Regions from separate parts of the Thioalkalivibrio sp. ALMg9 genome, predicted to be linked through region 4. Evidence: predicted binding sites of a transcription regulator. Region 4 holds the regulator's gene; each other region holds the start of a gene.
The links. The regulator FliA, encoded in region 4, starts transcription of late flagellar genes. The targets are predictions, from matches to a motif close to GCTAAAGTTNNNNNNNNNNCNGCCGATA.
Positions count from the first base shown of each region.

Region 1: a site for FliA is predicted at 3,657-3,684, ahead of F792_RS0109210 (methyl-accepting chemotaxis protein). Genes of this name have one in related genera too.
Region 2: a site for FliA is predicted at 1,828-1,855, ahead of F792_RS0104375 (putative motility protein). Genes of this name have one in related genera too.
Region 3: a site for FliA is predicted at 3,948-3,975, ahead of F792_RS0108740 (methyl-accepting chemotaxis protein). Genes of this name have one in related genera too.

Region 1 is NZ_AQYC01000009.1:5,468-13,260, forward strand. Features, by position in the region: gene F792_RS0109195 (class I SAM-dependent methyltransferase) at 62-679, shown strand; gene F792_RS0109200 (hypothetical protein) at 718-987, opposite strand; gene F792_RS0109205 (DsrE family protein) at 1,160-1,600, opposite strand; gene F792_RS0109210 (methyl-accepting chemotaxis protein) at 1,962-3,596, opposite strand; gene F792_RS0109215 (hypothetical protein) at 3,861-4,493, opposite strand; gene F792_RS0109220 (alternative oxidase) at 4,563-5,192, opposite strand; gene F792_RS0109225 (rhodanese-like domain-containing protein) at 5,429-5,848, shown strand; gene F792_RS0109230 (hypothetical protein) at 6,014-6,940, shown strand; gene pyk (pyruvate kinase) at 7,027-7,793, opposite strand, start outside.
Region 2 is NZ_AQYC01000007.1:166,005-173,797, forward strand. Features, by position in the region: gene F792_RS0104360 (DUF3429 family protein) at 1-103, shown strand, start outside; gene folE (GTP cyclohydrolase I FolE) at 128-781, shown strand; gene F792_RS0104370 (class I SAM-dependent methyltransferase) at 1,058-1,687, shown strand; gene F792_RS0104375 (putative motility protein) at 1,921-2,133, shown strand; gene F792_RS0104380 (YceI family protein) at 2,556-3,194, opposite strand; gene F792_RS0104385 (CDP-alcohol phosphatidyltransferase family protein) at 3,187-3,966, opposite strand; gene F792_RS0104390 (zinc-binding alcohol dehydrogenase) at 4,103-5,113, shown strand; gene F792_RS0104395 (6-carboxytetrahydropterin synthase) at 5,153-5,551, shown strand; gene F792_RS0104400 (glycosyltransferase family 4 protein) at 5,557-6,609, shown strand; gene F792_RS0104405 (hypothetical protein) at 6,606-7,409, shown strand; gene F792_RS0104410 (hypothetical protein) at 7,630-7,793, shown strand, end outside.
Region 3 is NZ_AQYC01000008.1:697,637-705,429, forward strand. Features, by position in the region: gene F792_RS0108725 (MFS transporter) at 1-977, shown strand, start outside; gene F792_RS15105 (hypothetical protein) at 1,262-1,498, opposite strand; gene F792_RS0108735 (ATP-binding cassette domain-containing protein) at 2,009-3,907, shown strand; gene F792_RS0108740 (methyl-accepting chemotaxis protein) at 4,071-6,086, shown strand; gene F792_RS0108745 (GNAT family N-acetyltransferase) at 6,096-7,793, opposite strand, start outside.
Region 4 is NZ_AQYC01000009.1:506,287-514,079, forward strand. Features, by position in the region: gene flhB (flagellar biosynthesis protein FlhB) at 1-693, shown strand, start outside; gene flhA (flagellar biosynthesis protein FlhA) at 693-2,795, shown strand; gene flhF (flagellar biosynthesis protein FlhF) at 2,869-4,113, shown strand; gene F792_RS0111500 (MinD/ParA family protein) at 4,100-4,924, shown strand; gene F792_RS0111505 (RNA polymerase sigma factor FliA) at 4,921-5,688, shown strand; gene cheY (chemotaxis response regulator CheY) at 5,730-6,110, shown strand; gene F792_RS0111515 (protein phosphatase CheZ) at 6,206-6,982, shown strand; gene F792_RS0111520 (chemotaxis protein CheA) at 7,027-7,793, shown strand, end outside.

The DNA.
Region 1 (7,793 bases), 500 kb from region 4:
GCCCGAACGCCTGATAACCTTCCGGTACGAGAAGCCTTTGCTCCGGTAACCAGGAACCCGCATGAGCACCAAGCCGCACTGGGAAGACGTCTACCAGACCCGCGCCACCGATGCCGTGGGGTGGTATCAGGCGGAGGCGCGGACGTCGCGGGCCCTGATTCGGGCGGTGGCGTCGGCCCCCGATGCCGCGATTGTCGATATCGGTGGCGGTGCCTCGGTCCTGGTGGACGAACTGCTGGCTGAGGGCTATCGCAACCTGACGGTGCTCGATCTGTCCGGGGCGGCGCTCGAGAAGGCGCGCGAGCGGGTCGGGGAGCGCGCCGCAGCGGTCGCATGGCAGGAAGCGGACGTACTGGAACACGCATTCCCGGAGGCAGCGCTTGATGTCTGGCATGACCGCGCGGTGTTTCACTTCCTGATCGCCGCGGATCAACGGGCCCGATACGTGCAGCAGGTGCAGCATGCCCTTCGCCCGGGGGGGCATATCGTAATCGGGACCTTTGCGCTGGATGGCCCGGAAAAATGTTCCGGCCTGCCGGTGCAGCGGCATTCCCCGGAGACCCTGCAGGACGCGTTCGGTCCGGGTTTCGCGCTGGTCAAGTCGCAACGCGAGGTCCACGTGACCCCGGGCGAGACCGAGCAGCCGTTCAACTGGTGCGTGTTCCGCAAGAACGCCTGATCCCGACCGCACCACGTTCAGCGGTGCCGCCGCGGCGATCAGCGGCGTTTGACCTCCGCGGCATGGGCCTTGGCCCGGGAGCGGATCTCCTCGAAAAACAGTGCCTCCCAGCGGGTGTTGCGTTCGTCCCTCGACAGGGCGTTGTCCTGCGCCTCGCGCTTGAGGCGCTCATCCGCCCCCGCCTCCGCAGCGTCCAGGATCTGCTTGAAGCTCTCCTGTGCCGCGGCCGCCTTCGGGTCGATCCCTTGGCGTTGCAGGACATCGGCCAGCAGTGCCCCGCCTTTCTTCCACTTCGACCAAAGCCTCATAAGTGGCCCCCTGGGGTTCGTTTGGAACGGCCCGGTCCCATGCGTGACGGGCTTGGAGCCTGGGCTCCGCCAGACAACAAACAGTGTACCCGGGCGCGCCTGCGATGGAATCCGGCCGTCCAAACGGAAAAGGCCCTCCGAAGAGGGCCCCGTCAGCATCGAAAGCGGGCGATCAGTTCGAGAAGAAGCGCACGTTCGGATCGGCCATATAGGCACCGACTTCTTCCGGGTCGGCCGGGGTGATGCCGTCAAGCAGGTCGGCCTCGGTGTAGTCCGTGTTCGGCAGGAAGATGGCGCAGGTCTCAACGGTGGCGCCGTTGTTGAGCAGGTTCATCATCAGCTGCTGCGCGTTCCGGTCGGCCGGCTGCATGGTGGCGCCCTCAAAATCTTCGGTCGCCATCGTAGCGGCGGGGCCGCACAGCAGGACGCGGATCTCCTGACCCTGACGCATGCTCTGGTTGGCCAACACCATGGACATGAACTGTGTGTGGTCGTCGGCCGAGGTGACGCTGACGAACAGCTTGGAGGGCTCATCCGCCTGCGCAACTGTGCCGGCACCGGCACCGGCGAGGGCGAGAAGGGCGGAAGCCGCTAGAGTCTTGATGGCTCGCATGGAGTCTCCTGATTGGTTCGAAAAATGGAACGTCAGAAGATAAGCGTATGCTGATCATAAATGCAAAAGAATGCGTCTAGATCGTGTTTATCGGGCTCCCCGAAATTCATCCACCTTCGGCAGGTGGAAGCATCGCGAACAACCTGAGGTACTGAGGCTCGGAGTGCGGCCGGGGTCTCGAGTTCCCGGTGGCCCTTGACGAGCCTCCATTTTTTGCATCGCAAGTTCGGAGCGCGTGGCTTCTCCTGACGGATCCGTTTCTTCGGATGCTTTCGTGCAAAGCGGTGGCCGCCCGCCTGGCAAGCCGGCACGCCGGAGCCGAAGCCGAAGCCGAGCTCGCGGTGCTCTGTAGGAGTGGGGGTCAGCCAATGCGGTAGGCGGAGGCCAGGTCGCGTACACGCGAGGCGATGTCCGCGACCTCCTGGCTGGCGGTCGCCGTCTGGCGGGCCCCGTTGGCGGTATCGCCGGTGATGTCATTGATGGCGTAGATGTTCCGGTTGATCTCCTCGGCCACCGCGTTTTGTTCTTCGGCCGCGCTGGCGATCTGCGTGGTCATGTCGCTGATCCGACCGACTGCCTGGACGATGGATTCCAGCGCCTGGCCGGCGCGTTCGGCGTCGTTGCTGGTGGCCTCGGCCATTTCGCGGCCGCGGCCCATCGCGGTGACGGCGTTGCGGGTACCCGCCTGGAGCGACTCGATCATCGCCTGGATATCCGCCGTGGAGTCCTGCGTGCGCGAGGCGAGGGTACGCACCTCGTCGGCGACCACGGCGAAGCCGCGTCCCTGTTCGCCGGCGCGGGCGGCCTCGATGGCCGCATTCAGGGCCAGGAGGTTGGTCTGCTCGGCAATGCCGCGAATGACGTCGAGCACCGAGCCAATCTGCTGCCCCTTCTCGTCCAGGTTGCGCACGGATTCCTCGATGGTCGCGACTTCGCCCGACAGGCGTCCGATGTCGCTGACCACCGTGCGCACCACTTCGCCACCCGCGCGGGACTCCTGATCGGCTTCCTGGCTGGAGGACGCGGCATCGGAGGCGTTGCGCGCGACCTCCTGCACCGTCGCGGCCATCTCGTTCATCGCCGTCGAGACCTGTTCGGTCTGCGAGCGCTGCTGGTCGATGTTCCCGTTGGTCTGGGTACTGACGGCGGACAGCTGTTCCGCGGCAGAGGCCATCTGATCCGTCAGGGTGCGCAACTCGCGGATCGAGTCCTGGAATTGGTCGAGCATGCTGTTCAGGGCGCCTGCAGTGGCGCCGATCTCGTCGTCGGAGCGAACGTCGACCCGGCGCGAGAGGTCATGGTGCTCGGCGATCTCCGTGAGTGTCGCGCGCATCCGCGAGATCGGGAGTGCCACCGAGCGATACGTCCACACCCCGGTGACCACGACGATGATCAAGACCACCAGCATCAGCGCGCCGCTGCGCACCAGAACCTGGGTGTAGAACGCCGATACCCGCTCGGCCTCGGTCCCGGCAACATCGATCTGCAGGTCGACCAGCTGGGTGATCTGGTCGCTGATCGGATCGATGGTGTCGTACAGGGGACCGTTGAAGGCGTCGAGCTCGCCCTGGACATCGCCGGACATCCCGCCCAGAGCCCCCTCCAGGCGGTCCAGGTGGGCGTTGGCTGCGCGGAACAACCCGCGGGCACCATCAGCCAGTTCCTGCTCACGGGGCGTCAGGGTCGTGGCCAGGTAGGCGTCCCAGATCTCGGCGATCTCCTCTCGTGCCTCACGGACGTCGGCGAGTGCCTCTTCCGCCGTCATCCGTCCGGCGTCCGCCTTGTTGACCGCGTCGATGACCAGCACCGCATAGTTGTCGGCGATGGTCTTCAGCTGCTGCAGGGGCACGACGCGGTCGTGATAGATGTTCTGCACGCCCTCTTCGATGTTGGCTGTGCCGCGTGCGGCCAGGGCCGCCAACAGCAGGAGCGCGGCCACGGGTACCACGATGGTGATGACCAGCTTGGATCGAACAGAGAGCGAGCGGAAATTCATGGGCGGTCCTTGTGTGGCCAGTATTGGGAGCAGCCCGCAACCTCGGGCCTTGACCACAGTAAACGGCCTGGCCGGCCAAACCTTGAGGTGGGTCACCCGTGGCGACGTCCGCTAGAGTCCGCCGCCAGCCGGTTCGAATGGGTGTCGGGCCTGCACGGTTGGCGGTGTATTTGCTGGGGGTTCCGCGGCGTTTTCTGCGGGGCCGACTGACGAAGCAAAAGGCAAGGTTTGACCCCGAAGGTCGCGAAGGTCTCGCGTTCTACTTCATCTCGCGGACGGTCCGGACGACAGGGTTTCGCGGATGCGCCGCACGTCGCGCACATACTCCAGCATGGCTGTCATGGCATCGGCGAACAGGTAGGCCCCGAACAGGACCATCCCGCCCGCGAACAATCCGGCGAGGGGCCACAGGATCGCCGTCAGGATGGCCAGTCCCCAGCTCGCCGGTTCCACCAGCTCGGCTTCAAGGCCGAACGCGGCCACCGCAACGCCCGCAAAGGGCTCGACCGCCGTCAGGGAGATGACCGACAACGCCAGTGCGAGCAGCACGAAGGCAATCGCCAGCAGTTCGCCGACCAGCCGTGTGCAGACGACAACGCAGGTGATGGCGGGATAGTCCCGCGTCTCCAGCGCGCCCAGTGCGCGGGCCCTTCGCCACAGGAGCACGACCCAGGCCAGCACCGCAACGGCAAAGAGGGCCTGCAGCAACACCAGGGATGCGACCGGCCAGGGCACCTGCGGCGTTTCCTGTGCCAGCGTCCAGAGCGTCACCGATGTCAGTAGCCCGACCAGGCCCGTCAGGACCGCGATACCGCGCAGCCCCCATCCTGCCAGCCGCTGCAGGGGGAGTGCGCCCTCGGTCCCGCCGGTTGTCTCGTCGTTCACGGCCGTCTCCATGTCGTTCGCATACGGCCACACGATAGTGCCCGAAAACCGGCCCCGTCAGGTCGCGGGAGAGCGCCCGGGTCAGTCTTTCTTGCCGAGCAGGTCGGCGAAGCCGTGGTTAACGTCCCGGTGGCCTGCCTCGTCGGCGCGTACCGCGCGGATCACATCGGACAGGCGGGCATCTTCCGGAAGGTTCCAGTACTGGATTGCGCGTGCCGGCGCGGCGACGTTATCGAGCCCGCCGGACTCCACTTCCTCCAGGTACTCGGTGTAGCTGACGACCGCTTCCTCTTCAAAGTAGCCTACGATCCGGTGCGCCGTGCGCGACGAGATGATGTAGATCATAAAGAACAACGTGTAGAAGAAGCCCTGCGCCAGGATGATCAGGAAGCGCTCCAGCCAGTTGGGCGAGGTGATCTCAATGAAGGTGAGCAGGTGCATGCGCTCGTTCTCGGCCTCGTCCATCAGCGTGCGGATCCAGCCGTGGTCATCCTCCATGCGCCGCAGCGAGCGCAGGTGCTGCAGCGTGGCGCCCACCATGCCGGGGACGCCCGCAACCGTCTCCAGGACCACGGCGCGGTGTCCGTAGCGCCGGGCAAAGAAGGTGTCGGCGAAGAATCGCATCAGCGAGGTAAAGCCCCGTGCGACGCGGTCGGAGAAATCACGGGGTTCGTGGTGGCGGCTCAGGTCGATATCGCGGTCGTTCGGCATGCTGCCCCTAACGCTGATCAGTGCGCCGTTTCAGGCGGCAGGTATCCATGGAGCATAGAACCCGCCGTCTGAAATGTCGTGGGGCCGCTTCACAGAGCGTGAAACCCCATGCATGACAGAAGCCCGGACCGGGTTTCTGATGTCCAATGTCGAGGTTGTGGATGGGGCGGTGCAAGCGGGGGAACCGGGAGCCGAGAAGGCGGCCTCAGAGAGAGGCGAACATCAAAGGAGAACGCATGGCGAACGAAACGAGCAAGCCGCAGCTGGAGATCAGCGTGAACGCGGCGCGCGAACTGGTCGATATCGGCCTGGCCGTGTTGCTGGATATCCGTCAGCCCTTCGAACTGGAGCTGGAAGGCGCGGTAGAAGGTGCCGTCCCTGTGCCCCTGTTCCGCCTGAAGCAGTTGCTGGGTCGCGAGCTGTCCGAGGAGGAACAGGAACTGCTGGATGCGGACGAGCCGGACGAGCGGGATTTCCAGCACTTCATCTCCCTGATCAACCGCCACCACGTCACCCAGGACCAGATCCTGCTGTGCCTGTGCAACAGCGGCCGCCGCAGCCTGCGTGCCGCAGAGCTCCTGCGGGACCTCGGGTATGCACGCTGCCTTTCCGTCCGGGAAGGTTTCCGCGGCTGGACCAGCAAGGGAGACACATGATCCATGGGCATGTTCGCCAGTGCTGATCGCGGATATGGGCTATCTAAGGAGGTGAGTGGGGGCGACTTCGCCTCAATGGTCACCGTTTCGGGCCCTGACCCGGGGCCGACCCCGTCATGACCGTCAATGGGCGCCGGCCGGGTGATTCTACGGAGGGGCGCTGCCATGCTTCGACTGCCGGCCGTTCCGTTTGCCCACCAATCCTGGTGCCGACTGCACATCGTCGCGCTTGTCGGGTTGGCTCTGCTTGTCGGAAGCCCTCTACTGGCGCATGCGGATGGCGCCGAAGACTGGCTGGCCGCCATTGCCGAATCACCGCTGGGCGAGCCGATTGCCGTTACCTCCACTGTGCAGGGCGGCGTCGTCGAGGGGGCGGTGCACGCCCGGCTGCCGTATTCGTTTGCGCTGGTGGCCAGTGAGCTGGAAGCGCTTTCGGCGTGGTGCGAAATCACCGTCCTGCACATCAACATCAAGAGCTGCGTCTACCGCGAGGGGGCGGACGCCTTGCTGCACCTGTACGTGGGCCGTGCGCGTTACGAGCAGGCGGAGTATGCAGAGCGTGTGGAACTCGTCAGGCGGTCGGCCCAGATGGGTGAGGACTGGCTGCTGATCGAGCTGGAGGGCGATCGTGGGCCGTACGGAACCCGGGATTACTCCATTGTCGTCCACGTCGTGCCGCACGACACGGGGACCCTCGTCAACCTCGAGTATTCGTTGCGCTTCGGGGTGATTGCCCGGCTGGCCGCGCTCGTCTACCTCGCCACCGGGGGACGCGAGCGGGTGGGTTTCACCGTGGTCGGTTACGAAAACGGCGAGCCACAATACATCGGCGGCCTGGAAGGCATGATCGAGCGCACCGTCATGCGTTTCTATCTTGCACTGCAGGCCTGGCTCGACGTCCGCGACCGGCCGGCTCAGGAGCTCCTTTTGGCCCGCCTGGAACGCTGGTTCGACCTGACCGACGAATACCCGCGCCAGCTACGCGAGCTGGACCGCGAGACCTACCTCGAGCAGAAGCAACGCGAGTACGCGAACCAGCAGAGGCTGCAGGATGCCCCACCGCCCCGCCGGCGCATCCTGCCCCTGGACTGACGGGCTATCCGAATCTCCCTGACCTTGCAGCTCGGCCAGGAGGCGGGTGTCGTGTTCTTCCGTCTTCGACCGCACGGGGGTGTGGGTCAGGGGTGCTCCGGTGCGTTGGCGTATTGCTGGCGGGGGCGGTCGAGTTCGAGCAGTTCCAGGCGGTGGTTGCCGGTCGGATGGGGCCCCGAGGGGCCCTGGACGAGGAGGGCGAGGCCGTCGTCGATGCCGTGCTCGGTGAGCCACTGGCGCGCGAAATCGTTCCAGTCGGCGCGGTCCTCGGCGACATCCACGGGGTGGACACCGTAGGAAAACTGCAGGCCCTGGGCGGTGGCCGGGGTCGGGGTGAAGGCGGCGATCCAGCAGGGCAGGCGCAGGCGGGCGATGCGCCGGGCGGTGGCCCCACTGGCGGTAGGCGCCAGGGTGACCCGTGGCAGGCGCCGCTGCGCGGTGTGCAGTACGCTGCGCGCGATGAGGTCGACGGCTCGATCAAGACCTGCCTCGTCAGGGTCGCCCGGGCCGTCGGCGCTGATGCCGCCGTCGCGTTCCGGTTCGATGGAGCGGGCAATGGCCGCCAGCATCGCCACGGCCTCCACCGGGTAAAGCCCCATCGCCGACTCGGCGGAAAGCATCACGCAGTCGGTGCCGCCGAGGATGGCGTTGGCGACGTCGGTGGCCTCGGCGCGGGTAGGGCGGCGCGAGGCGACCATGGACTCCAGCATCTGGGTGGCGGTGATCACCGGGCGGTTGTGCCGGTTGGCGCGTCGGGTGATGCGCCGCTGGGCGAGGGCAATGCGCGCGATCGGAATCTCCACTCCGAGATCCCCGCGCGCTACCATGATGCCGTCGGCGGCTTCGAGGATGC
Region 2 (7,793 bases), on a different contig from region 4:
GCGGCGGGCGTTGCCCCGTGGCTATCTCGGTCTGCGCCTGGTGCTGACCGTGGGCGCGATGCTGGCCCTGGCCTCCGGCCTCGCGGTCACCATCGCGGCCTGAGCAGGAAAGAGGAAGAACGCGAGAATGAACGAGAACAAGGAACCATCGATGAACGCAGATGCCCGCATGGCCGACGAGCCGACGGCCACCCCTGCCTCGGGCCAGCCGCTGGCCGCCCCGGAACAACTCGCCGAGCACTACCGCGAGATTCTCGCCGGGCTCGGCGAGAATCCGCAACGCGAGGGCCTGCGGGACACGCCGATGCGCGCGGCCAAGGCGATGCAGTATCTGACGCGTGGCTACCAGCAGGACCTGGACACCATCGTGAATGATGCGCTGTTCTCGTCCGATAACGACGAGATGGTCCTGCTGCGCGATATCGAGCTGTACTCCCTGTGCGAGCATCACCTGCTGCCGATTATCGGCAAGGTGCATGTCGCCTACCTGCCGGATGGCAAGGTGATCGGCCTGTCGAAGATTGCCCGCATCGTGGACATGTTCGCCGCGCGGCTGCAGATCCAGGAGAGCCTGACCCGCGAGATTGCCGAGGCGCTGATGCAGGTGACGGGGGCCAAGGGGGTTGGCGTGGTGGTGGATGCCAAGCACATGTGCATGACCATGCGCGGGGTGGAGAAGCAGCACTCCTCGATGGCGACCTCGGTGATGCTGGGCGCCTTCCGCGAGGACGGGCGCACCCGGCGCGAATTCCTCAATCTGATCGGCCGTACCGGCAACTGAGGGAGACGCTGTGCTGGCGCGAACGCGTCAGCCTGTACCGGTCGGAGCGGCCACGCAAAAAAATGGCCCGGCGAAGACGCCGGGCCAAAGATCATTCGGACACCCGTGTGATGGAGGGTTTGCGTCCGAACGGCGGATCACCGGCTGCCGTTGCCACGAGCCGATGATTTCCGCAACTTGTATAAGTGGACAGGGACTGTGGAAACAGGTTCCTGCCACCCGCCGCAAGAATGTGGCATGCGTCACATTTCTCCCCCTGGCACCCACGGAGTCGCGATGCGCGGTCTTGAACAGATCCCCTGGCTGTATGACGGCCTGATGGCTGGTGCCGATCTTCTGGGGCTGCGCCGCTGGCGGCGGCGCCTGGTGGAGGGCGCCGAAGGCCGGGTGCTGGAGGTCGGGTGCGGGACCGGGCGCGATCTGCCGCTGTACGCGGATCCGACGCAAGTGATCGGCATGGATCCGGACCTGGCCGCGCTGCGGAGGGCGCGACGCCGTGCGCCGGCGGTCCCGCTGGTGGTGGCGAAGGCCGAGGCGCTGCCATTTGCGGATGGGGTGTTCGATAGCGTGGTCTCCGGCCTGGTTTTCTGCAGCGTCCAGGACCCGCCGCGGGCCCTGGGCGAGGTGCGCCGGGTGCTGGCGGACGGCGGCGCGTTGCGCATGCTGGAGCATGTGCGCCACACCCGCCCGCTGCTGGGACGGGCGCAGGACCGGGTGCAGCCGGCCTGGACCTGCGTCACCGGCGGTTGCCATCCGAATCGCGACACCGAGGCCGCGGTGGAACAGGCCGGGTTCTGTATCGACCCCGAGGATCGCGTGGCCCGCGGCGTGATGCGGCGCTTTGCCGCGCGGGTCTGCCATGCGCCCGAAGGTCCTGCCGGATACAACGCCGGGAAGACTGATTGAAGGTCGAGGACCTTGTTCACCACGAAGGGCACGCAGGCGGGAAGAAGGGGAAGGATCGGCGACGAGAGTTCCGGTGCTGATGGTCGTCGTGAGGTTGTGCGTTGAAAATTCTCCCGCGTGCGAAAAAATCGTGCATGGAGGCTCAAGTCTTGCGGGATGCGGCCGTCACCGGGGGCAGGTCCGTCGTCCTGAGCGCAGGCGGGCCTGTACATTCAGAGTTCGGGAGTACCAGGATGGACGCAAGCGCGATTGCCGCAATGGCCACCCAGCAAAGCCAGCAGCAGCTGGCCATGCAGAAAGATGTGGCCCTGCAGAAGAAGGCGATGGAGTCGCAGGAGATGGCCGCTCAGTCGATGCTGGAGGCACTGCCCGACATTGGCGAGATGCAGGCCGCCACACAGGGTCTGCCGGCAAACGTGGGCACCAACATCAACATGACCGCCTGACGCCCCCCCAGTCCTTTCGCCCTGCAAGGCCCCGGCGCGTTACTGCCCGGGGCCTTTTCGTTTTGCCATCGAATCGCACTCGGGAGCGATCTCGACCCGCGTCGTCCCGGAAACCGCGAAGCGGTGATCCGGGATCTCGCGGGGGTGCGCGGCGGCGTGGGTGTCATGGGCTGGAGATCCCGGCTCTGCGCTACGGCCGGGATGACGCGGAAGTGTTCTAGTCCCGGGTGTCGGATCCGCTGCGTCCGGATGCCCCCGTACCCCGCGATCACGCGGTCTTCCGTCCAGAGCCGTCGCGCCCTGCGCGGCAGGCCAGGAGCCTGCCACGCTCCGTGTCTTGGGTGCCCTCTGTGGTTACACGCCCCGGTGTTTCCTTCGTCTCTTCGTGTGCTTCGTGGTGAATCCTTTCAGACGGCCGTCCGTTACTGCCGCTGCGCCTCGAACTCGATCATCAGTTCGACCTCGTCGCCAACGATGTCGCGGGTCAGGCCGTAGGTCATGCCGAAATCGGAACGATCGAAGCTGCCACGCATCGACGCCCCCAGCACGTACGGGCGGCCGAACAGGCCACCCAGCGGGAACGGGTAGCGCCCGACCTTGTTGATGGTCACGTCGAGATGGATGGTGCGGGTCTCGCCCAGCAGCTCGAGACCGCCACTCAGGCGCCCGGTGTTGTCGCCGGTGGGCTGGTAGTGCGTGGCGGTGAAGCGCATCTCCGGGTATTCCTCGACGTGCAGGAAGTCCTCGTTGCGCAGATGGTCGTCGCGTTCGGCGTGGTTGGTGAACACGCTGTCGGTCTTGATGACGAAGAAGCCGCCCTCCAGCTCGCCCGAGTCCGGGTCGAAGGTGAACTCGCCCTCGGCCTCCAGGAACATGCCCATGACCTTGGCGTAGCCGGCGTGATCGACCAGGAAACCGACTGCGAAGTGGTCGGGGTCGATGACCCAGCGGTCGGCATCGGCCAGGGCGGCAGCGGGCAGGGCGAAGGTCGCGGTCAGCAGGCAGGTCAGGAGCGCGGAGCGCAGGCGGCTGGAAAAGCGGTGGTTGCGGGCGTCAGTCATGACACACCTCCGGTCGGTGGCGGTACAGCCAGTGGATATCCACGGCAAAGGACAGGCCGAGGGCCAGTAGCCCGGCCAGGGCGATGGTGATGGCGGCAATGGCGGGCAGGCCGGGGATCAGCACCAGAAGCAGCACCACGGCCTGCAGCACACAGACGGTCTGGCGGCGGCGGCTGGGTGGCAGCGCCCCGGCCAGCCAGGGCCAGGGGCGGGCGGCCAGCACGAAGGCATAGCGCATCAGCCCGATCAGGATCACCCAGGGGCCGACTGCGGTCATCTGCCAGGCGAGCACGGACAAAGCCAGGATCATCGCTGCGTCCAGTTCCATGTCGAAGCGGGCCCCGAATGCGGTGGCGCTGTCGGTTCGCCGCGCGACGGCCCCGTCGAGCCCGTCCAGCAGCAGGGCCAGGCCCGCCAGCGCAATCACCCAGAGGGCCAGCAATGGGTCACCCGTGGCAGGGGGGACGAATACCAGGGCCCCCAGGGGTGCAGTCAGGGCGGCGCGCAGGAGCGTGACCCGGTTGGCCGGGCCGGGGCCACGCCCGTCCCGGGCCAGTCCGTCCGGGGGGGTGGTGGTGGCGAGCAGGGCGCCGAGCATGAACCAGAGCACGACAAAGCCGAGGATTGCGTGCGGTCCCAGTTCGGCGTGCAGCATCAGCGCCGCCGTGACGACCAGGCCCAGCAGGCCGGCGACGAGCCCGTCGGCCGCCCAGACGCGGAGACCGGTCCGTATCCGTGCCGCGGAGCGACGTTTGGCGGTGGATGATTCCATGGGGGGATTGTAGCCCTCCGTGGGAGGTCTCCGGGGCCTTGCCTTGCGACCACGCCGCGCGCCGGGAGTTGCCGCTTGGAATGCGCTTCGCCCACACTGCGCGGATGATGACGCCGCCTTGCATGCTGACCTTGCAGTGCCTCCGGTGAACACGCCGGCTCCCGAACAGGCCTTCTGGGTCGTCCGTCCCGGCACGGGCGAACTGCGTCCGGAGGCACTGGCGGAGCCGGTGTCGGGGGAGGTGCGGGTGCGCACGCAGTTTTCCGCGATCAGTCGCGGGACCGAGGCGCTGGTCTTTCATGGCCGGGTCCCCGCGAGCCAGCATCAGGCGATGCGCGCGCCGTTCCAGGCGGGCGAGTTCCCCGGGCCGGTCAAGTACGGATACATCAGCGTCGGAACGGTCGAGGCGGGGGGCGAAGGGGGTGTGCCGCTGGGGCAGCGGGTGTTCTGTCTGTATCCGCACCAGAGCGCCTACGTCGTTCCCGCGGCCGCGGTGGTCCCGATCCCGGATGCGGTGCCCGCGGAGCGCGCGGTGCTGGCGGCCAACATGGAGACGGCGATCAACGCGGTCTGGGATGCGCACTCCGGTCCGGGGGATCGCATCGCCGTAATCGGGGCGGGGGTGGTCGGGCTGCTGGTGGCCTGGCTGCTGCGGGCGATCCCTGGCACCGAGGTGACGTTGATCGACCCCAACCCCCAGCGCGAGGCTGTGGCGGTCCGGCTGGGATTGAGCCTTTGCACCCCGGACGCGGCGCAAGCGAATCCGGACCTGCAGGGCCTGGACGGGGTCGTGCATGCCAGCGGCAACCCGGCCGGGCTGGAGCAGGCGCTGGCGCTCGCCGGGGTCGAGGCCCGGGTGGTGGAGATGAGCTGGTACGGCGATCAGCCGGTGCCGGCGCCGCTGGGCGAGGCCTTTCACTCGCGGCGGCTGACGTTGCGCAGCTCGCAGGTCGGACGCATCCCGCCGGAGCGCGCGGCGCGCTGGGACTATCGCCGCCGCCTGGCGCTGGCGCTGTCGCTGCTGACCGATCCGGCGCTGGATGCCCTGATCAGTGGCGAGGATGCGTTCGCCGACCTGCCGACGGCAATGCAGCGTGTCGCCGGGCCCGAGGCCGAACGCACGCTGTGCCACCGGATTCGTTACTGACCCCTTTTCCGTTCAATTCGACCTGCGGGGAATTGCCCGATGTACAGCCTGAACGTCCGTGATCATTTCATGATCGCCCACAGCTTTGCCGGCGAGACCTTCGGCCCGGCCCAGAAGCTCCACGGCGCGACCTACGTGGTCGACGTGACCTTCCGCCGCAAGGCACTGGATGCCGACGGGTTGGTGGTGGATATCGGCCGCGCGAGCGAGGTGGTCAAGGCCCTCCTGGGCGACCTGAACTACCAGAATCTGGACGAACGTGAGGATTTTCGCGGCCAGAACACCACCACCGAATTCCTCGCCCATGAACTGCACCAGCGCGTGGCACGCGCCATCCATGCCGGCGAGCTGGGCGAATCGGCCCGCGAGCTGGACGCGGTGTGCGTGACGCTGAACGAGTCGCACGTCGCCTGGGCCAGCTACGAGGCGGCACCCTGAGCCGAATGCGTGAGCTCGGCTTGGTGGTGCCGGGGTCGCTGGAGCAGCGCACCGGCGGGTATCGCTACGATGCGCGCATGGTCGCGGGCTTGAGGGAGCGCGGCTGGACGGTGACGGTGCGCGAGCTGGAGGGGGCATTCCCCGGGCCGAATCTGGCGGCCGAGTCGGCCCTGGACGCCGCGCTTGCGGGCTTTCCCGATAGGCGGGCCGTGCTGCTGGATGGCCTGGCGGCGGGTGCCTTTCCCGGGGTGCTGGCCCGCCACGCCGAGCGCCTGCATCTGATCTATCTGCTGCATCACCCGCTGGGTCTGGAGACCGGGCTGGAACCGGCGCGGGCCAATGACCTGCTGGCGCGTGAACGCGCCGCCGTGGGTCAGGTAGAGGGCGTGCTGGCCACCAGTGCCTTCACCGCCGGGCAGGTGGCCACCTGGGGGGTGTCTTCCGGGCGGCTCCAGGCGATACCGCCGGGGATCGAACCGCGGCCGCAGGCGTTGGGGCCCGGTCCCGGCGAGCGGCCGCTGCTGCTCTGTGTGGGCTCGGTCGTGCCGCGCAAGGGCCAGCTGGAACTGGTGCAGGCCCTGGCGTGCATCCGGACCACGGACTGGCGGGCGGTCTTGGTGGGTTCGCGGGTGCGGGACGCGGCCTATGTGCAGCGGGTGGAGGCGGCGATCACCGAGGCCGGGCTTGGAGACCGGATCGAGTGGGCCGGCGAATGCGATGATGCGGCGCTGGAGGGCTGGTACGGGCGGGCCTCGCTGTTTGTCCTGCCCAGCGCTTACGAGGGCTTCGGCATGGCCTATACCGAGGCGATGGCGCGCGGCTTGCCGGTGATCGGTACCACTGGTGGGGCGATCCCTGCGACCGTGCCGGAGGCGGCTGGTCGGCTGGTGCCGCCGGGAGATATCGGGGCGCTTGCCGAGGCCATTGACGCCTTGTTGGTCGATGCTGGAGCGCGCTACCGGATGGGACGGGTGGCGCGCGAGGCGATGGCGGAACGTTCGGACTGGGATGGTGCGGTGGCCGCACTGGAACAGACGCTGGAGGCGTGGCTGCAATGACGGAATCCTTCGACGCCGACTGGCTGGCCCTGCGCGAGGCAGCCGATCATGCCGCCCGGCCGGAGGCCCTGGTCGAATCCCTGCGTGCGCATCTGGCTGGGCGTCGTGTCGCCGGCCCCCTTGAGGTGACGGATCTGGGCAGCGGCACCGGCTCCAACCTGCGCTACCTCGCGCCGCGATTGCCGTCCCCGCAACACTGGCGGCTGGTGGATCACGATACCGGGCTGCTGGGCCGCGCCGTCGCTCCCGGCGCCGGGATCGAGCTCGAGCGGTGGGTGAGCGACCTGGCCGACGATCCGGCTGCGGCCCTCGCGGGCGGATCGTCGCTGGTGACGGGTTCGGCGCTGCTGGATCTGGTTTCGGAGGACTGGCTGGACCGGTTGCTTGCGGCCTGCGCCGAACAGGGCGCCGCGGTGTTGTTCGCACTGAGTTATGACGGACGGATTCGCTGGTCGCAGCCGCATGCCCTGGATGCCGAGTTGGAGGACGCGGTCAATCGCCACCAGCGCTCGGACAAGGGGTTCGGCCCGGCCCTGGGGCCGACCGCCGCGCCGGCCTGTGCGGCGCGGCTCGAGGGGCTGGGGTACCGGGTGCAAACCTGCGCCAGTGACTGGCGGATTGACGCGCATCGGGCGGGGCTGGGTGCGGCCCTGATCGACGGCTGGGTGGCCGCGGCCAGCGCGATCGACCCGGGCCGGGCGGCGGATCTGCGTGCCTGGGGCGAGGCGCGCGCCGTGGCGCTCGCGCGCGGCGAGGTCGAGCTGACCGTCGGGCATCAGGATGTGCTCGGTTTGCGCTGACCCACGCCGCCCGGGTGTTTTAATCAGCATCCCCTTACAAGGGAGAATTGGCGCCGATGTGCTGTCCATTATCCTGTTCGCTCTGGAAGGCGTTTCGGTGCAGGATAGAAATAGGTAATGGAATGAACGCTTGACGGAGACCCCGGAGTAGCGCTGATGAATGCATTCATCCGTGTTGCCCGAGTCGCTCCGCCAATGGAAAAACCGGAAAAGGTGAGGCATGGAACAGGCAGACAACAAGCAGAGAAGTTTCGTTAATCGCTACTGGATCCTGATCGTGATCGTGCTGTGGCTGATCGCCTGGTCGGCGCGCGATGTACTGGCCCCCAGCGCCGATGCGGTGCCGGAGGACACGGATGTCGAGGCCGTTGCGGTCGCCGAGGA
Region 3 (7,793 bases), on a different contig from region 4:
TCGCGGTGGCCGGCATGGCCGTGGTCGCGCTGACCATGGAGGGTGCAGCCGCCGGCTGGGCCATTCTCGGGCTACTGGTGGTCTTTGCGCTTTCGCGCGGGATCAACTCGGTCGCGGCCAAGGATGTGCTGGGCAAGACCATCGCCAAGCATCGCCGCGGCACGGTGATGGGCTACGCCGCGTCGCTGGCCGGGTTCTTCACCCTGGGGCTGGGCATCTACCTCACTCTCGCGAACCTGGAAGAGGCCGGCATTGGCGTGTTCGTGGCCCTGCTGGCCGCCTCGGCCGGGGCCTGGTGGGTCGCCGCCGCGACCTTCACCCGGCTGCGCGAGGATCCGGGTGCCACCGAGGGTGGCGGCAACGCCGTCACCGAAGCCATCAAGTCGATGCGCCTGCTGTGGACCGACCGCGCCTTCGGTCACTTCGTCCTGACCCGCGCGCTGCTGATGAGCACGGCCCTGGCACTGCCCTTCTACGTCCTGCTCGCGGAGGACGCGACCGCCGGTGATCTGGGCACCCTGGGCCTGCTGATCCTCGCCAGCGGCCTGGCCTCGGCCGTCAGCGCCCCGGTCTGGGGCCGGCTATCCGACCGCTCCGCCCGCTGGGTCCTGATCCTCTCGGGACTCCTTGCAGCCGGCCTCGGCATCGCGGTCGCCCTGAGCGTCTGGCTCGCGCCCGTCGGCACCGACCATGCGCTGGTTCCCGGCGGCTGGGTCTATGCGACCCTGTTTTTCCTGCTCGGGGTCAGCCATGCCGGCGTGCGTCTGGGCCGCAAGACGTACCTGGTCGACATGGCAACCCAGGAAACGCGCGCCGCGTTCACCGCCGTCAGCAACACCGTCATCGGCGGCCTGCTACTGATCGGCGGCCTGTTCGGCCTGCTGGCCCAGCTGGCCGGCACCGAAGTCGCCATCTTCGTGCTCGCGCTGATGAGCCTCGCCGGCGCCGTGAGCGCCTGGCTCATGGGCGAAGCCTGACGCCCGCCTCGTCCCCGCTCACTAGCCTAAGCACGGTTCATCATCCGGTCTTTATGGTGGTGTCGGTCCACCGCCTGCCTGGTTGTGGCTAGTCCTGGTTCGGCATCTGGTGTTTACGGTGCCTTCGTCCGACCGCCTGCCAGGCGCTGACTCGCCAGCGCGCCCCGAGGTACTTTCTTGCTTGCCCAAGAAAGCACCCAAAGAAGGGCCCCCGGATTCCGCCCGGGAACCTCGCTCCGGACGCGCTGGGCCGGCGGCGCTGAACTCGCTACGCTGCGCTTCGCTCAGACATCCAGCGCCTTCTCCCGGCCCATCACGCCCTCCGCGAGGGGCTCCATACGGGAGGAGAAGGTCAAGACAGACGGTATCCGGACACCAGCAGCCAGCCCCTGTCCCGTAGGGTGCGGTTGAGCGCAGCGAAACGCACCGCTCCCCACGCCGTGCGACACCCTGATGCGATTCGCTACGCTTATCGGCATCCTACGCCCCCCGGCGCCCGCTTCGCCGGCGCGGCACGCCATGGCCGCAGGCCGAGCGTGCCAAAGATGCCGGAAGACCCAGCCTCCATCCATGAGCAACATCGCCGGGACGGCCGTTGTTTGGACCTTCCCCCCGTTGTCGTCGCGCCGAGTGGAGAGGCTTTTCGCGGGATTCAAGGCGCTGGATGTCTGAGCGGAGCCGAAGGCGCAGCGAGTTCAGCGCCGCCCGCGAAAAGCCTCGGAGCGAGGGAAACCCCGGCCCGCGCAGCGGGCCGGGGTCGCGGCAGTCGGGCGTGTTTCTTGGGTACTTCTTTGCACGAGAAAAGAAGTACCTCGCGGCGCGCTGGCGAGTCAGCGCCTGGCAGGCGGCCGGACGAAAGCACCGTAAACACCAGATGGCGAACCAGGCCCGGCCTCTCCCGGCTGGCAGTAGAAAGAACGCAATTCGCGCTCCGGGATGGCGAGCCTGAAAGGCCTCACGGTGCGCGCTACGGCACGCCAAGGTGATAGTCTTGACGCCCGCAACAACACTTGCTCGCGACCGGAATTCGAATGGCACTTCTCACCCTGCGCAACATCCACCTGGCCTACGGCATGGCCTCCCTGCTCGATGGCGTCAACATGAGCCTGGAGCCCGGCGAACGCGTCGCGATCGCCGGGCGCAACGGCGAGGGCAAGTCCACCCTGCTCAAGGTCATCACCGGCGAAGCCCAGGCCGATTCCGGCGAACTGACCCGCCAGGATGGCCTGACCACCGCCTACCTGACCCAGGAACTACCGCCCGGAATCGAAGGGACGGTCTTTGACGTGGTCGCCGAGGGCCTCGGCGAGGCCGGCCGGTTGCTGGAACGCTTCCACCACCTGAGCCAGGCCGCCGCATCGGGTGACATGGACGCCCTGGACAAGATGGGGCCGGTGCAATCGAAACTCGACGCCATCGACGGCTGGAGCCTGCAGAACCGGGTGGAGACCACGATTTCGCACCTGAGCCTGGATCCCGAGGCGCAGTTCGCCGCGCTGTCGGGCGGGCTGAAGCGACGGGTGTGGCTGGCGCGCGAGCTGGTGCAACGCCCGCAATTGCTGCTGCTCGACGAGCCCACCAACCACCTGGACGTGGCCGCGATCCGCTGGCTGGAGCAGTTCCTGATCGAGAGCGGACTGACCGTGGTGTTCATCAGCCATGATCGCCAGTTCATGGAGAGCGTAGCCACGCGCATCCTGGAGCTGGACCGCGGGCATCTGTACGAGCACCCACCATCCATCGAGGCCTTCCGCGAGCGCCAGGCCGAAAGGCTGGAAACGGAGGCCACCCAGCGCGCGGAGTTCGACCGCAAGCTGGCCCAGGAGGAGGTCTGGGTGCGCCAGGGCATCAAGGCGCGACGCACCCGTAACGAAGGCCGCGTGCGGGCCCTTCAGGCATTGCGTCGCAAGCGTGCCGAACGCCGGGAACGCGGCGGCCAGGTGAAGATGAAGCTGAGTCCGGAGCAGCGCTCCGGACGCCTGGTGATCGAGGCGGAACACGCCGATTTCGGCTACGACACCCCCATCGTGCGCGACGTGAACCTGCTGCTGCAGCGCGGGGATGCCCTGGGCATCGTCGGACCCAACGGGGCCGGCAAGACCACCCTGCTGCGCGGACTCCTGGGCCAGATGGAGCCGCTCGCAGGCAGCGTCAAGCTGGGCACCCAGCTGGAGATCGCCTACTTCGATCAGGCCCGTGCCCGTCTGGACGAGGCAACCACGGTTCAGGATGCGGTCGGCGAGGGCCGCGACCGGGTCATGGTCAATGGCGAGAGCCGCCACATCCTGTCCTATCTGGAAGACTTCCTGTTCCCGCCCGCGCGTGCCCGCCAGCCGGTATCGGCGCTGTCCGGGGGCGAGCGCAACCGCCTCCTGCTGGCGAAGCTGTTCCTGCGCCCGGCGAACCTGCTGGTGCTCGACGAGCCGACCAACGACCTCGACGTGGAGACCCTGGAGCTGCTGGAGCAGCTGCTGATCGAGTACACCGGCACCGTTATCGTGGTCAGTCACGACCGCTCGTTCCTCGACAACGTCGCGACCTCCACTCTGGTCCTGCCGGGCGATGGCGCGGTCGAGGAGTTCGTCGGCGGCTGGTCCGACCTGCCCGAACGGGTCACCCGGCGCCTGCTGGAGGGCGAGTCCGGAGCGACCGCGAAGGCCGAGCCCGCGGCCAAACCCGCGGCGCCCGCACCCGAGCCGGCACCGGCGACCCCACGCAAACGGTCCTACAAGACCGCGCGCGAACTGGAGGCCCTGCCGGCACAGATCGAGGCCCTGGAACAGGAACAGCAAAGCCTGACCACGGCCATGACCGAGCCGGATGCCCTGCGCGACGGTGACCGCATGCGCGAACTGCAGACGCGGCTCGAAGCCGTCGAGTCTGAACTGGCCCTCTGCTACGAGCGCTGGGAACAGCTGGAATCCGACTGAGCCCCGGCACGTCATCCTCCGGCGACTCCCTGAATAACCGGCTCAACTCTGAGCGCGGCCGGCCGTAACAGGGGTTGAATCACCACCTTTCGAGTCCGCGGTCGTAATGGCCGCGGCCGGTTCGTGAAGCGCCGGACACAAGGCGCCCAGAAGGAGTCATCGCATGCTGGACAAACTCTCCATTCGGGGGCTACTGATTGCCGGCTTTGGCCTGGTGGTCGCCATCCTGATCATCAACTCCCTGCTGGCCCTGCGCGCGATGAGTACGGGCAGCCAAGGGGTTGAACAGCTCACCCAGGCCGACTACCCGGCGGTAGCCCGGGTCAATGACGTCGAGCAATTGCTGCAGGAGAGCGCTGCGTTTCTCGGGTTCTACCTGATGAGCGAGGAGCAGTCCCACCGCGACGCGTGGCAAAACGCGATGCGTGACCTCGATGGCGCAACCCGCGCCCTGAACGACAACCCGGTGATCGCTGCCGACGAGGAACTGTCCGCCAGCGCAACCGAGGTCCGCCGCCTGGTCAACCAGTTCGCCAGCTTCGAGGACCGACTGATCGAGGTTGCCGAAAACGCCGCCGAAAACATGCCGGCGCTGGGAATCGCCAATGCCCGGGCCAACCCTGCCAGCCGCGAGATGACCCAGCAGACCAACATGATGATCAGCGCCGAGATGGGCCTCCCGCGCTTCCAGCGGTCCTGGGATCGTCTCGACACCCTGCATGACCTGCGCATGTCGGTGGTGCAGGTCACCTCGAACCTGCGCGGTTTTATCGCCTTCCGTGACGATGCCTTCCGCGAGAATGTCCGACTGTTCGCGACTCGCACCAACGACATCACCGCACAGCTGATGGACCAGTTCGACGAGCTGGACTTCGAACAGCAGATCGCGCTGGAGGACTTTCAGGGGGCGCTGGACACCCAGAACACGGCGCTGGATGACCTGATCGAGATCCACGGCAGCGAACAGGCGCTGCAAGACGCCTACCTGATCCGTACCGAGATCGGGCCCGTGCTGATCGAGGCGCGTGACCACCTGCAGGGACTCAGCGAGCGGATTACCAATCGCGCCGAGCGCAGCGCCGCCGCCCTGACCGCCGACATGCGCGCGACCCAGACCACCCAGGGCGTACTGGCCCTGATTGGCGTGATTCTGGGCTTGGCCGGCGCGGTGTTCATCATCCTGGTGGTCCGGCGCGCCCTGGCCCACTCGACCGCGGCACTCGAGGAGATCGCGGACGGCGACGGCGACCTGAGCCGTCGCCTGGACGAGAACGGCCTGATCGAAACCGCACAGCTGGGCCGGGCCTTCAACCGCTTCACCGACAAGATCGCCCAGGCCATCGGCAATGCCCGCGGCGGCACCGAGACGCTGAATCGCGCCACCGAGAACCTGAACCAGGAGGCCTACCAGGCCCGCGAGGCCGTCTCGCGCCAGCGCGACGAGACCGACCGCGTCGCCACCGCGATCAACGAACTGCAAAGCAGCGCCGAGGAGATCGCCCGCAACACCGATGCGACCTCCCAGGCGGGCCAGGAGGCCGGGAATGCAGTGAACAACGGCTCCGAGGTGATGAGCAAGAACATCGAGTCCATGGCCTCGCTGCTCGGGACGGTCGAACAGGCGGCCGACACCGTGGCCAAGCTGGGCGAGGACTCGAAGCAGATCGGGACCATCCTCGAGGTGATCCGCGGCGTGGCCGAACAGACCAACCTGCTGGCCCTGAACGCGGCCATCGAGGCCGCCCGCGCCGGTGAACACGGCCGCGGCTTCGCGGTGGTGGCCGACGAGGTACGCAAGCTGGCGACCCGTACGCAGGAATCCACCGACGAGATCGAGACCATGATCGCGCGCCTGCAGTCCGCCACCACCAGCGCGGTGAAGGCCATGCAGCACGGCCAGGAAGAGGCCGAGGCCACCATGGAGCACACCTCCGAGGTGAACGGTGCCCTGCAACAGATCCGCCAGTCGGTGACCACGATCGTGGAGATGACCGAGCAGATCGCGGTCGCCTCGCGCGAACAGAGCACGGTAGTCGAGGACATCAACCGCAACATCGTGCAGATCTCCGACGAGGCGGATCAGTCGGCTAATACCGCCGACCGCGTCAGCGCCGCCTCCGACGAGCTCAAGCAGGTAGAGAAGGAGATCCAGCAGGCACTGGCCCAGTTCCGGCTCTGACCGGGCGGGTTACAGGCTCCGGGCCTCCAGCCAGTTCCGGGCGGCGCGACGCAACCTTCGGGTGACGCCGCGCCGCCCGGAAACCTCCAGCTCGCGTGCCAGTCGGTCCCAGTCGATGGGCTGCGCCAGGCTCGCCTCGAGCAGCTGACCTTCCGGCTCGTCCGGCGGCGCCACCGCCAACTGCCGCAGCAACGCGGGAAGCGCCCACTCCAGGGGCCGCGCCCGCTGGGAAAAGGCTCGGACCTCCTTCAGATCCGCCACCGGGTCAACCGGCGGCAAGGGACAATCTCCCTCCGCATCCTGATCCCCAAGGACTTCGCTCACCATGGCCGCGGTCGTGTCCGGCAGGAACCGTGGATGCCAGGCCGGCCAGTCGCGCCGAAAGGCCGCCAATGCTTGTTGCAGCCGGGGCTGCAATCGGGGCGCGGTCGCACGCAGGACCACGCCGCTCACCTGGCCACTGGCCGCATCCGGCTGGATGCCGACTCGCACCAGGCCATAACCCGCGCGCAGCCAAAGGTGCAGCAACACAGGTTGCAGCCCGAAACTCGCGCCAATCAGCGCCACCCCCTTGGCACCAGCCCGGTCCGCGACCGCACGCAACAGACGACTCCCCAGGCCCAGCCCCTGCCAATGCGGATGCACCGCAATGCGCTGAATGCGCCACGCGCCCTCCCCCGCCAGGTCGAAGTCACCCCGGGCCGCAACGGTGCACGGCAGGAAATGCCCCTGCGGGCGCCGTTCGCCCGACCAAACCGCTTCGGCTATCCCGCGTTCCAGTTCGCCCTCTTCCTGGATCAGAACCACCCCGAACAGGGCGCCATCCGCCGCCCCTTCCAGCAGCAACAGGTGAACACCCGCATCATCCAGCCAGCGCGCCAGATCGGAGGGCCGTGTGCGGTAATGGGCATCTGCCAGCAGGCCCATTACTGCCTCCAGGGTTTGCGGCGTGTCCGCGAGCGCCGTGCCCGTGCTCCAGCGCAGCCGCACGGCCTGGGAGACCGGGGGGCGACTCGCCGCCTCCAGCAGGAACAGCCGATTCATCCAGTCCTCGAGCGGATCGCCCCGGGCCCAGCGGACCGGTGTATCCAGGGTCTGTAGCCGCACGCAAAAGCCCGCCCCCTCCAGGGCCGGCAGCGCACGCAGCCGAAAGCCCTGTCCACTCCCCTCGAAGCCGCCGGTCGTGGTCGCCAGCACCAGGCGCCGTGCCAGCCGGGCCAACTGGAGCAGGCGCTCGACCGGCATGCTCGCAGCCTCGTCGATGATCAAGGTATCCAGCGGTTCCGCGTGTTCCAGCAAAACGTCCGGGGCCCGGTAGTGCCATTCCGGCGCGTGCGTCCAATGTCGGGCGCGCGCCAGCAATGCGTCCACGGCCCGTGGTCCCGGCGCCGTCAGCGTGATCGTGGATTCGCCGCGCTGCAGTGCCGTGCCCAGGAACTCGCCCAGCAGGGTCGACTTGCCGCGGCCACGCGGGGCGGTCAACGCCACACATGCGCCCGGCGCGAGTCCCGCCAAATGCCCCAGCGCGACGGCCTGATCCGGCGTCCACGCAAACGGGCCCGCCGCCCTCGGCCTGATTCCGGGCCGTCGATCCACCGACGGTGGCTCCACCGTCCGCACCCACGGCTCGGCCAGCGCCGCCTGCCAGCGGCGGGCAAACGCCCCGTCTCCGCCGGTGCCGTCGAGGATGACCAGGGTGCCACCGCC
Region 4 (7,793 bases):
TTCGTACTGATCAGCAGTGTCGCGGTCGCCGTGCTGGCCACCTTCTCCGACCGGCTGCTGATGCTTGGCTACGAACCGGTCCATCAGGGCATTAGCCATGCCGCCCAGCTGGTGCTGGGAACGTTCATCGCGGTGTCCGCGGCGTTGATCGTCGTAGCGGCCATCGATGCGCCGTTCCAGATGTGGAATCACCAGAAACAGCTGCGCATGACTCGGCAGGAAGTGAAGGACGAGTACAAGGAGACCGACGGCAAGCCGGAGGTCAAGCAAAAGATCCGCCAGTTGCAGCAGGAGATGGCGCAGCGGCGAATGATGGAGGAGGTCCCCAAGGCCGACGTGATCATCACCAACCCGACCCACTATGCCGTGGCTATCGTCTACGAGGCCTCGCGCATGGCAGCGCCGAAGGTGGTGGCCAAGGGCGTCGACGAGGTGGCCGCCTCGATCCGTGCAGTCGGGGACGAACACGCGATCATCCGCGTCGAGGCTCCGCGCGTGGCCCGCGCCATCTACTTCACCACCGATCTGAACCAGGAAGTGCCCAACGGTCTGTTCGTGGCCGTGGCCCGCATCCTGGCGTACGTCTACCAGCTCAAGCGGGCCGATGCCGACGCGCAGATGCCGGATGACCTTCCAGTGCCCGAGGACTATCTGGATCCTGACAAGCAGCGCGGCCAGAGGAGGGATCGCTAATGGCCTTCTTTGACCGTCTGGGTAACGTGGGCAAGTGGGGGCTGGGGGCGCCGATCCTGCTGATCGCGATGCTCTCGATGATGGTGCTGCCGTTGCCGCCGCTGGCGCTGGACGTGCTGTTCACCTTCAATATCGCGCTGTCGCTGGTGGTGATCATGGTTGCGGTGTACACCCCGCGGCCGCTGGAATTCGCGGTCTTCCCGACCGTGTTGCTGGTCGCCACGCTGCTGCGTCTGGCGCTGAACATCGCCTCCACCCGAGTGATCCTGCTGGAAGGCCACACCGGCACGGATGCCGCCGGCAAGGTCATCCAGGCCTTCGGCGACTTCGTGGTCGGCGGCAACTACACCGTGGGGCTGGTGGTGTTCGCGATCCTGATCATCATCAACTTCGTGGTGGTGACCAAGGGCGCCGGGCGTGTATCCGAGGTCAGCGCCCGCTTTACCCTGGACTCCATGCCCGGCAAGCAGATGGCGATCGACGCCGACCTGAACGCCGGCATCCTGACTCAGGAAGAGGCGCGCAAGCGCCGCGAGGAGATCGCCAGCGAGGCGGACTTCTACGGCTCCATGGACGGTGCCTCCAAGTTCGTCCGCGGCGATGCCATCGCGGGGATCCTGATCCTGTTCGTAAACATCATCGGCGGGCTCACCATCGGTGCGGTGCAGCACGGCATGTCGATCGGCGATGCCGCGACCAACTACGTGTTGCTGACCATCGGCGACGGCATCGTTGCCCAGATCCCGTCGCTGGTGCTGTCCTCCGCCACCGCGATCATCGTGACCCGCGTGACCAGCAGCCAGGACATGGGCCAGCAGGTGTACGGGCAGATGTTCTCCAACCCGCGGGTCCTGTACGTCGCCGGTGGCGTGATCGGCGCGCTGGGCGTCGTGCCGGGCATGCCGAACGCCGTGTTCCTGGGGCTGGCGGCGCTGATCTTTGGCTGGGCCTACCTGCTCAAGCGCCGGAGCCGCGAGGCCGAGGTGGAAGTGGAGCGCATCCCGCAGGAAGACGAAGGCGGGGCTCGTTCGGAGGATCGCGACCTGACCTGGGAAGATGTCCCGCCGGTGGACTTGGTCTCCCTCGAGGTCGGCTACCGCCTGATCCCCTTGGTGGACCGCACCCAGGACGGCCAGCTGATGGGCCGGATCAAGGGCGTGCGCCGCAAGCTGTCGCAGGAGCTCGGCTTCCTGCTGCAGCCGGTGCATATCCGCGACAACCTGGAATTGAGCCCGAACGCCTACCGGATCAGCCTGCTGGGCGTCACTGTGGCGGAGGCCGAGGTGTTTCCCGATCGCGAACTGGCGATCAATCCGGGCGAGGTCTTCGGCACCGTCCCGGGTACCCCGACCAAGGACCCGACCTTCAACCTGGATGCCCTGTGGATCGACCCGTCGGATCGCGACCAGGCCCAGGGCGCCGGCTATACCGTAGTCGACTGTTCCACGGTGATTGCGACGCATTTGTCGCAGGTGTTCCGAGAGAACGCCCACCGCTTGATCGGGCACGAGGAGGCACAGCACCTGCTGGATCAGCTGGCGCGGCATTCGCCGAAGCTGGTGGAGAACCTCGTGCCCAAGACGCTGTCGCTTTCGATCGTGCTGAAGGTGTTGCAGAACCTGCTGGCCGAGCAGGTCTCGATCCGCGACCTGCGCACGATCGCCGAAACCCTGGCAGACGACGGGGTGAAGAGTCAGGATCCCGGCACTTTGACCGCTGCGGTGCGCGTCGCGCTGGCGCGCTCCATCGTCCAGGACCTTGTGGGACCGGAGGATGAGCTGCCACTGATTGCCCTGGACCCATCGCTGGAACAGCTCTTGCATAAGTCCCTGCAGGGCAGCTCGGGTGGCACGGTTGGACTGGAGCCCGGGCTGGCGGAACGGTTGCAGCGTTCGGTTGCGGACGCGGCGCGCCGCCAGGAGACAGCCGGTCAAGCGGCGATCCTGGTGGTGGCACCGGAGATCCGTTCCTGGATTGCCGGCTGGTTGCGCGGCGCGGTTCGCAGCCTGACCGTCCTGGCGTTTACCGAGATCCCCGACAACCGGCGGATTCGGGTAGTGGCCACGGTCGGTCAGGAAGAAACGGCGAAGCAGTCCGCATGAGACATAGGGGTTCCGCCGCGCGAGCGGCGCAGGAGATCAAAGCATGAATGTCAGACGATATCGGGCCCGGGACATGCGCGACGCCATGCGTCAGGTGCGCGAACAACAGGGAGAGGATGCCGTGATCCTCTCCAGTCGCCGGGTGGATGGCTGGTTGGAGGTGGTCGCCGCCCTGGAGGATGGCGAGTCCTCGGAGCCGGTGCGCGAGCCGGAGGCTGCAAAGCCGGCCCGCGAGGCGCGTACCGCCGACCGTGCCCCGAATTCGGCGGCGCCTGCCTGGCCGGCCGACCCCGAGCTCACCGCGATGCGCCAGGAGTTGCGTGACCTGCGAAGCCTGATGACGCGTCAGTATGCGGAGAGTGACGAGGCCCGCTGGGCCGCCCGTCATCCGCTGGCGGCAGAATGCAAGGTCCGCCTGATCGACCGCGGCTTTAGTGAATCGCTGGCGCGCAGCCTGGCGGGCAGCATCCTCGATGACAGCTCCCCCGAGCAGGCTTGGGAGCGTCTCCGCGCGCGGCTTTCGGGCGCGATTGCCACGCATCGCCCGGCGATCCTGGACGAGGGTGGGCTGCTGGCGATGGTGGGTCCGACCGGTGTCGGCAAGACCACCACGCTGGCACGGATCGCGTTGCGCCAGATCCGTCGGATGGGACCGGATTCGGTTACGCTGGTGACCCTCGATAGCCAGCGCATCGGTGCCACACGGCAGTTGCAAGCCTTTGCGCAGATGGCGGGGATTTCGGTGCGCGTGTTGCAGAATGCGCGCGAACTGCGCGATCTGGCGCGGCGCGTGGACGATGGCCACCTGATCCTGGTGGATACCGCTGGGCAGGCGCCGCGCGCGGTGGAGGAGGAGTCCCTGTTCGCGCATCTGCCGCCGGATATCCGCGCCGAGAGCTGGTTGGTCGTGTCGGCCACGACCCAGGGCAGTACGTTGCGGCGGGTGCTGGAGGCGTTTCGCAAGGCGGATCCCTCGGCGCTGGTGCTGACCAAGCTGGACGAGGCAGAACAGCTGGGCGAGGTCCTGTCGGTGTTGCTGGACCAGCACCTGGGACTTGGGTTCGTGAGCGATGGCCAGCGCATCGCCGAGGATTTTCACCGGGTTGATACGGGGTATCTGACCCGCCTGGCACTGGACGACGATGCCGAGGGTGCGCGGGCGGGTGGCAATGCCCGCGAGACCTGGGCCGCCGAACGGCTGGCCGAAATGGAACCGCCGCGACGCTCGCGCTCGCCTCTGCGCCCGGCGCAGGGGACCGAGCCGGCCACACTGGAACTGATTCAGCCGGTTGGAAAGGGGCGTTATGCCACGCACTAACAAGCCGTTGAAGGTCATTGCGGTCGCGTCGGGCAAGGGCGGGGTCGGGAAGACCAACGTGTCGGTCAATCTGGCGGTCGGCCTGGCCCGGTTGGGCCGCGAGGTGATGCTGTTCGATGCGGATCTGGGCCTGGCCAACGTGGACCTGTTGCTCGGGATGCGCCCGGAGCGCACCCTGCACGACCTGGTGACCGGCGCGGTGGACAGCCTGGACGATGTCCTGGTCCAGGGGCCGGACGGGGTGAAGGTGGTCCCGTCGGCCTCCGGTATCGCGGCGATGGCGAACCTCACGCCGGCGGAGCACGCAGGGCTGATCCATGCCTTCAGCGCCTACCGCAAGCCGCTGGATGTCCTGATCGTGGATACCGCTGCGGGCCTGCAGGAGTCGGTGACTTCGTTCTGCCGGGCGGTACAGGAGACCCTGGTGGTGGTCTGCGACGAGCCGGCTTCGATTACCGATGCCTATGCCCTGATCAAGGTGCTGCATCGTGACCACGGGCTGCGGCGTTTCCGCATGGTCACGAACATGGTCAGCGGACGCGAGGGGGCGGAGCGGCTGATGCAGAAACTCAATACCGTCTGCGGCAAGTACCTGCCGGAGGTGGTCCTGGACCTGGCCGGCTATATCCCCATGGACGAACATCTGCGCAAGGCCGTGCAGAAAAGGGCGCCGGTGGTTCAGCAGTATCCCGGCAGTCCGGCCGGCAAGGCGTTTGCCGACCTGGCACACACGGTGGATCGCTGGCCAGTCGGTGGGGGTGACCACGGGGGCGTCGGGTTCTTCGTGGAACGAATGCTGCAGAGCGCATGATGACGACGCGTAATCGACTTTCCGGCTACCAGGCGACGTCCACCGCGACCGGTGGACACGAGAAGCTGATTGCCGATCACGTTGAACTGGTGCATCGCATTGCGCACCACCTGATGGCCCGTCTACCGGCCTCGGTCCAGGTCGATGACCTGATCCAGGCCGGCATGATCGGTCTGCTGGAGGCGGCGCGGCAGTTCGAGGGCGGGCAGGGGGCGACCTTTGCCACCTACGCCGGAATCCGCATCCGCGGTGCGATGATCGACGAGTTGCGTCGCAGTGACTGGACGCCACGTTCGGTGCATCGCAACAGCCGGCGTATTGCCGCCGCGATCCAGAGTGTCGAGGCCCGCGAGGGGCGTGCGGCGCGTGGGAGCGAGGTGGCGGCCGAGCTGGACGTGCCTATCGATGACTATTACGACATGCTCAAGGACCACGCCGGGGCCCATCTGTTTGCACTGGACGATCTGGGTGGCGGGGATGACGGGGCCGATCGCGTGATCGAGGGGCAGGAAGTCTCGCCGTCGCGTAGCCTTGAGGCTGGCGAGTTTCGCGAGGAGTTGGCCGAGGCCCTTGGGGATCTGCCTGAACGCGAACGCCTGGTGCTTTCGCTGTATTACACCGAAGAACTGAATCTGCGCGAGATCGGGGCTGTTCTGGGCGTGACCGAGTCGCGCGTGAGCCAGATTCGCAGCCAGGCGGTCATTCGGCTGCGCGCGCGCATGGGGTCGTGGCTCGAAGACGGCGCGGCTTTGCAGTTATTCTAAAACTCACCTTACGAATCCCGGAGTGACGTGTGGACAAGGGAATGAAAATTCTCATCGTGGACGATTTTTCCACGATGCGGCGCATTATCAAGAACCTCTTGCGCGATCTTGGCTTCAATAATACGCAGGAAGCCGACGACGGCAGCACCGCGCTGCCGATGCTGCAAAATGGTGATTTCGACTTCCTGATTACCGACTGGAACATGCCCAACATGCCGGGCATCGACCTGCTGAAGGCCGTCCGGGCGGATGCCAACCTGAAGTCGATGCCGGTGCTGATGGTGACGGCCGAGGCCAAGCGCGACCAGATCGTGGAGGCCGCGGAGGCGGGTGTGAACGGTTATGTGGTCAAGCCGTTTACCGCCGAAACGCTGAAGGAAAAGATCGACAAGATCTTCGAACGTATTGAAGCACAGGGCTAAGGATCGCCCGGTGGTGAATACGGACGACGTCCGTCTCGCTTGCGCGGGTGGGCGTGACCCGGCTCCTTCGGCGCCGTACCAGCAAGAGGCTCCTCATGACTGAACAGGAACACCCCCCACGCGACGGCCAGCTCGAGCTGGCCCGACAACTGGTGCAGACGCTCGAGGCGGGCGACGACGCGGCGGCGCGCGCGCTGGTGCAGGATCTTGCGCGTCCTTACGACCGCGAGCTCTTCGATGAACTGGGCAAGCTGACGCGCGACCTTCACGAGGCCTTGCAGAGTTTCCGTGGGGACTCGCGTCTGGTGGAGCTGACGCAGGCGGAGATCCCGGATGCGAAGGAACGCCTGAACTACGTGGTCACCATGACCGAGCAGGCCGCGCACGCCACGATGGGCGCCATCGAGTCGAGCCTGCCGATCGCCGAGTCGTTCAGCCAGCAGGCGGCCGACTTGACCGCCAAATGGACGCGGTTTCGCAACCGGCAGCTCTCGGTGGACGAATTCCGCGATTTCGCGCGTGAGCTGGACAGCTTCTTCGGGCAGGCGGGCGAGGACGCCGAGGAGTTGCGGCGGCTGCTCTCCGAGGTGCTGATGGCGCAAAGTTATCAGGACATTACCGGCCAGGTGATTCGCCGGGTGATCCAGTTGGTGACTGACCTCGAAGAGAACCTCGTTACCCTGATTCGGCTCTCCAGCGGGCGCATGGAGCAGGTCGAAGCGGCCGAAGCGTCTCTGGAACGTGGCGAAGAAGACCGCGAGGCGGACCGCAAGGGTCACGGCCCCAGTGTGCCAAAGACTCAAGATTCCAGCGCAGATGTCGTTCAAGGACAGGACGAGGTGGACGATCTGCTATCAAGCCTGGGCTTCTAGCAGTGCCCCCCATACGACTGGCGCCACGGGACCGGAGAGACTGAATGGCCATCGACCCCAATGACGAAATCCTTCAGGACTTCCTGATCGAGGCCGGGGAACTGCTGGAGGGGCTCAACGAGCAACTCATCGACCTGGAACAGAACCCGGACGACCGGGATCTGTTGAATGCGGTCTTTCGAAGCTTCCACACCATCAAGGGGGGCGCCGGGTTCTTGAGCCTGGATGCGCTGGTGACGGTGTGTCATCACGCCGAGGACGTCTTCAATCTGCTGCGCAACGGCGAACGCCGTGCCGATAGCCATCTGATGGACACCATGCTCCGCGTGCTGGACTCCCTGAACGTCATGTTCGGGGATCTGCGCTCCGGAGTGGACCCGACCCCCGCCGATGCCGCGGTGGTCGAGGACCTGCGGCGCATGGCAAAAAACGAAGACGTCGCCGGAGATACCGCCGGGGCGCCGCCCGCGCCTGAACCGGAGCCCGTCCCCGAGCCACAGGCCTCGGCCCCCGGCGACGCCATGGTGGGCGGCGGGGAGGAGATCACGGACGACGAGTTCGAGGCCCTGCTGGATACGTTGCATGGTGACGGGGCCCCGGCACCCGTGGACGCGGCCGTGCCGGGCGACGCCGGGGCCAGCGAAGACTCGGGCGGTGATCTGATCAGCGACGACGAGTTCGAGAATTTGCTGGACGAGTTGCAGGCCAAGGGCGGAGGTCCGGCAATGCCCGAACCGGCTGCGGACGACCCTGCGGATCCACTGCCGACCGAGCCCGCGGCCGTGGCGCCCGAGCCGGAAAAAGCGGTAAC